Linked DNA regions of Pontibacter liquoris. The protein of the gene in region 1 interacts with the protein of each later gene in a pairwise test. Links are inferred from orthologs where the notes say so. Each region holds a gene or a part of one and is shown in the gene's direction. Other genes may lie near its edges.

Region 1 (2,872 bases):
CGATGTAGTCGGTCTGCAGGCGTTGCAGGCTTTTCTCCACGGCTCCAAGCAGGTAGCGTTTGGCAGGGTTCCAGTCCCAGCCGCTGCCATCGGGCCGCCACTGGTTGCCTCCTTTGGTTGCGATCACCACTTGGTCGCGCATCTCTTTAAAAGCCTGGCCAACGAGCTTTTCATTCTCGCCTTTGTCGTACAGGTCGGCTGTATCAAAAAAAGAAACTCCTTTATCGAAAGCCTGTTGCAGCAAACGCACGCTGCTGGCCTCGCCCGCTGCCAGCGACATACAGCCGAAGCTCACTTCGCTCACCTGCAACCCGGATCTGCCTAATTTTCTGTATTTCATCTTTCGCTTCCAGTATGCTCTGCTAACGCTCTGCCCCGTAGAAATGTTTGTGCCCATCACCATCGCGCATTTCTGCTAAGCGCAGCCATCAGGTATAGCATAGGATATTGGAGAGGGGGTTTTCGTAGATTTTACATGCGAAGTGGCCAAAATTGTAGGCTTATACGATGCAATTACTGCCTGCTTCGCCCCGTAATATTGAAACTTTTTCGCCACTTAGCGTTTATTAATCAGGCGGCTGCATGGCCGCACATTAATATAGAGGTGATTTAATGATTAAAGGGTATACTACTTTTCATTTTATTACATTTTTACATAATTTCGCTCTCCAAGAGACATAACAACGGACATAAACCAAAAAGACACATGTCAGACCACGCTGAAATTATATTAGACGGTAAATCCTACAAATATCCAATTGTTGTAGGTACAGAAGATGAAAAAGCCATTGATATCTCTAACCTGCGTTCCGACAGCGGTTATATTACATTAGATTCTGGTTATAAAAATACGGGTGCTACCAAAAGTGCGATCACCTTTCTGGATGGTGAGCTGGGCATTCTGCGTTACAGAGGTTACCCGATCGAGCAACTGGCTGAAAAGTCGAGCTTTATCGAAGTAGCTTACCTGCTCATCTACGGCTCACTGCCAACAGAAGCAGAACTGAAAGACTTCAGCAACAAGATAAAAGTGCATACCCTGGTAAACGAGGACATGCGCAAGATCCTGGACGGATTCCCTTCAGCGGCGCACCCAATGGGCGTACTTTCTGCCCTGGTTAGCTCCCTGACTGCTTTCTACCCTGAGTCGCTGAACCCGAACCAGTCAAAAGAAGAAGTAGACCTGTCGATCATCCGTTTGATCGCCAAGATCTCCACCATCGCGGCCTGGTCGTATAAAAATTCGATTGGCCATCCGGTAAACTATCCGAAGAACAACCTCGACTATTGCTCAAACTTCCTGCACATGATGTTTGCGTACCCTACCGAGGACTATGAAATCAACCCGGTGATCGTGGATGCGCTCAACAAGCTGCTCATCCTGCACGCCGACCACGAGCAGAACTGCTCTACCTCTACTGTGCGCCTGGTAGGCTCGGCGAATGCCAGCCTGTATTCTTCTGTTTCTGCCGGTATCAATGCCCTGTGGGGTCCGCTGCACGGCGGTGCCAATCAGGCTGTGATCGAAATGCTGGAAGCCATCAAAGCCGACGGTGGCGACTCGAAGAAGTATATTGCCAAAGCAAAAGACAAGGACGATCCGTTCCGTTTGATGGGATTCGGCCACCGCGTGTACAAGAACTTTGATCCGCGTGCCACTATCATCAAAAAAGCAGCCGACGAAGTGCTGACGGCGCTGGGCGTGAACGACCCGATCCTGGACATTGCCAAAGAACTGGAAGAAGCGGCTCTGACCGATCCATACTTTGTAGAGCGCAAGCTGTACCCGAACGTTGACTTCTACTCCGGCATTATCTACCGTGCGCTGGGCATCCCAACCGACATGTTCACGGTGATGTTCGCCCTGGGCCGCCTGCCCGGCTGGATTGCACAGTGGAAAGAGATGCGCGAGCAGAAAGAGCCGATCGGCCGTCCGCGCCAGGTCTACACCGGCGAAACAGAGCGCGACTATGTTGGCATAGCGCAACGCTAAGTTATACTTACCATAAAAACAAAAAGGCTGGTCTTGCGATCAGCCTTTTTGTTTTTATGTACTTTTTGTTGTGAGGTTACTTTAGAGATTAAGGCTCGGTGTATACATTCTGCTGTACTTGGTAGCTGATCAGACTCAGTAGTTTTATACTTCCGGCTATACTTGGTAGATGGCTGACTTATGCTGATTATTGTTTTCTGCTGTACCAGATGCTTGAGTTCTTCTTCAATGCTGTCTTCTGCTATACTTGGTAGCTAGCTTTCTTCCTCAGTTTTATACTTGCCTTGTTTCAGCTTTGGCTTTGGAGCGCTCCAAGCCCGCGAGGGCTCGTCCTTTGCCATCGCACTGTGGCGTGAAGCTGCCCTAGCGGGCTGCCTTGCAGGCACCGCAACACACCAAGGCGCTCAACCCAAGGACTGGGATCAATCCGATAGCTACTGTTTATACTTTAGTATAAGTATAAGCTTCAACTTTATCAGCATTGTATTTACGTAGGGACAGGTCGCGACCTGTCCGCGCGATGGCAGCTGCCATGAAACTTCAGCCAAAGTATAGCAGAAGCAGAAAGTCCCCCTTTGAAGGGGGTAGGGGGATGTTCTTTCTTTATCCGAAACTAAGCAGCTTATTCTTCGGCTCAAGTATAAACTTACTCTTCATGCCTCTTTCCTATTCTGTCATCCTGAAAGGATCTTGGTGGAAGGGAGTTTAAGCTATTACTACAACGCTTATACCTCAACAGCAGCAACGAAAGGCTCCCCTCCTGGGGGTAAGGGCACTCTTAAAAACAAGGAGGGATCAGGGTGGTTGGACCCGGTACTACTCCGTTTATACTTGTAAAGAGTAATAACCTACCCCCTCACCTATTTGAGAGTGGAGGAC
Region 2 (3,020 bases), 99 kb from region 1 along the record:
TTATTTAATAGCGTATATTTAAAAATGATAATTGTCATAGCTCCTCCTCAATTAGGAACGTATCTATGCAAAATATAACCATGACGCCTTAACCCCCTGAACCATGAGAAGAATTTTAGTCCCCGTTGATTTCTCCGACCAATCCAGGTATGCCTTCGAAGTAGCCGTGGCGATCGCCCGCAAAGCCGGTGGCGCCATTAAGCTGCTCCATATTGTGGAAGTAACGCGTACTGCCAACTTCAGCGCTACCGGCGATGTGCTGGTAGGCAATAACATGGATCAGTTGTATACCATGCAGCTTCTAGAGATGAGTAAGGTGCAGATGAAGGAACTGCGCAATGCGGTAAACCACAGCGGGGTAGAAGTGGTGGAAGAAGTTGAGGTGGACCGGGTTATCAATAACATCAAGCAAACCATAAAAGAGGACAAGGTAGACCTGGTGGTAATGGGCTCTAAAGGAGCAAGCGGGATGGATGAATTCCTGATCGGTTCGAATACCGAAAAAGTGGTTCGCGTGGCCGACTGCCCTGTGCTGACCGTAAAGCAGCGCCTGCCTGATTTTGATGTACACGAAGTGGTGCTGGCCTCTGATTTTAAGCGCGATATGGGCCCGGCAGTAGAAAAGTTTAAGTATTTCCAGAATCTCTATGATGCGCGCCTGCACCTGGTTTACATCAACACACCCGGCGCTTTTGAGGCAAGTGGTGTGCTGCGTAACAAGCTGCAGGAGGCGGCTGTGCGCTATGGCCTGCGCAACTATACTATTAATGTCTATAACGATACCATAGAAGAAGACGGCATCCTGCATTTTGCGCAGGACATTAACGCGGATTTGATCATGATGGCCACCCATGGCCGCACCGGTTTTGCGCACCTGTTAAGCGGAAGTATAGCCGAAGACCTGGTAAACCATACCAACATCCCGGTGCTTACGCTACATTTAAAGTAACGTAGTATAAGCTTAATGCCTGAAGCCTGCCGTCGGAATACGGCAGGCTTTTTTATTCTTCGCCGGATTGGGTATTTTTGCAGGAGCAGCCACTTTGCTACAAACATATGAGCCAACGTCCGCACATCCGGTTTATCGTCAATCCCGTTTCCGGCCCTAAAAGCAGGGTGGATGTGGCGGCCCGTATTCAGCTGCACCTCGACCACGCCAGGTATAGCCACGACATTGTGTATACTACCCATGCCGGCCATGCCCCGGAGCTTGCCCGCCAGGCAGCGCAGGAGGGTTGCGCAGTGGTAGTAGCTGTGGGTGGCGATGGCACTGTAAACGAAGTGGCCCGCGGACTGCTGCACTCCCAAACGGCACTGGCCATCCTGCCGAAAGGCTCTGGCAACGGCCTGGCGCGCCACCTGCAGATCCCGCTGAAGCTGGACGCCGCCCTGCGCCTGATCAACCAGGGCTCAACCATGCTTATTGACAGCGGCAACATCAACGGGCATGCTTTTTTTACAACAGCCGGTATCGGCTTCGATGCCTACATCAGTTCTGTGTTTGCCGGTAACCGCAAGCGCGGGCTACAAACGTATGTGGAGTTGGTATTAAAAGAGGTGCGTACCTATAAACACCTGCCGGTAAAGGTCAGCATCAATGGCAACACCATTGCGACGGATTGTTTTGTAATGGCTTTTGCCAACGCGGCCCAGTATGGCAACAATGCGTACATCGCCCCAATGGCCGATATCCGGGACGGGTTGCTGGACGTATGCCTGGTGCGGCAACTGGATATCCGCAAAGCATTGAACCTAAGCTACTGTATGCTCACCAAACAGCTGGCACATCCCGGCAGCGCCGAATACTTTAAAACGACGGATGTGGTGATCGAAACAGAGGAGCCCATGATGTACCATGCCGATGGCGAGTATGTAGGCAAGTCCTCCGCATTTAAAGTATACCTGGAGCCACTCTCGCTGAAAGTGGTGGCGCCATTAACATAAGTATAGCTATCTGGCTGATAATGCAACTGTGCAGAAAGGCTTGCCGAACAGAGGGATTTTGCTTCAGCATTGAAAGACAAAAAGCACCTACCCACAGCTTACAGGGAAAGTATAAATTATTGCGCAAGCTATACTTAGATAGCGTTCCTGGTTCGGGATGGCGTATAAAGAGCAGGAGCGCAATTGTTAAAAATAGTTTATGAAAGACAAAAATAAGAAAGGCCGGCAAGGCGTGGTATACTCTACTAGCACCGATTTTAATTATACTTATGAGCAGGAGCAAACCAGCGAAACGTTGCCGCCGCAGCAGCAGAACCTGAAAGTGATGCTCGATAAAAAGAGCCGAGGCGGCAAGCAGGTAACGTTGGTGGAAGGCTTTATCGGGACCGATGAGGACCTGAAGGAGCTTGGCAAGTTGCTCAAAAGCAAGTGCGGCGTTGGCGGCTCGGCCAAAGACGGCGAGATACTGATCCAGGGTGATTTCCGCGACAAAGTGCTGCAGGTGCTGCAGGCTGCCGGCTACAAAGCCAAAAAAGCAGGAGGATGAGAAGAGAGTTCTGAGTTTCGAGTTCTGAGTTCCGAGTTGTTGTGTGGTTGCAGTCATATGCACAATAACGCAAGTCCCGGAATTCTAGCTTCGGTGCGCCTGTAAAAGGGCTAGCAGTCAGATGCTCTGCGGGAGCAGCAGTGCGCGCAGAATTATGGCAGCCATACTTACACTTCAACCTCAATTTATACTTGCTACCCGAAAGCATGGCAGTTATACATTGCCACTATGGGAGTTATCCATCAAAAGAAGTATAACATCAGTCTCTCCAAGCGCATCACTGCCTTTTTACGCTGCTGGCAAAGTATACTTGCTGGTAAAAGCTCACATGGGCATAAGCGTCATTAGAAGTATACTCTCATTTCCGCTAAATACAAAACCAGGTACAAGCTTAAGAACAAGTATAAAGTCTTTTATCCTGTGTCTTATGTCTTGTGTCCTTTTTCTGAGGTCTAGCTTCTAATGTCTAGTATCTAATATTTAACTCGGACCCCGGAACTCAGAACTCGTAACTCTCAGCAAGTCTTCG

What was found. The genes of interacting proteins can lie anywhere in the genome.
Region 2: the proteins of LWL52_RS10245 (region 1) and LWL52_RS10680 interact in binary tests that used the Escherichia coli proteins (3 or more experiments, as listed by UniProt). The link is inferred for Pontibacter liquoris from one-to-one orthologs.

What each region holds. Positions count from the first base shown.
Region 1 is NZ_JALEBG010000001.1:2,474,197-2,477,068, forward strand. What follows is about bases 7-2,849. They hold LWL52_RS10245 (citrate synthase), read left to right. Parts: upstream 7-706; coding sequence 707-1,993; downstream 1,994-2,849. Other genes in these bases: LWL52_RS10240 (aldo/keto reductase), read right to left, coding at 7-340. Also shown: more of LWL52_RS10240, read right to left, coding at 1-6.
Region 2 is NZ_JALEBG010000001.1:2,573,567-2,576,586, reverse strand. The notes cover bases 10-3,000. They hold LWL52_RS10680 (diacylglycerol/lipid kinase family protein), read left to right. Parts: upstream 10-1,056; coding sequence 1,057-1,944; downstream 1,945-3,000. Other genes in these bases: kdsB (3-deoxy-manno-octulosonate cytidylyltransferase), read right to left, coding at 2,972-3,000; LWL52_RS10675 (translation initiation factor), read left to right, coding at 2,144-2,491; LWL52_RS10685 (universal stress protein), read left to right, coding at 104-949. Outside these bases: more of kdsB, read right to left, coding at 3,001-3,020. UniProt on the Escherichia coli protein: In vitro phosphorylates phosphatidylglycerol but not diacylglycerol; the in vivo substrate is unknown.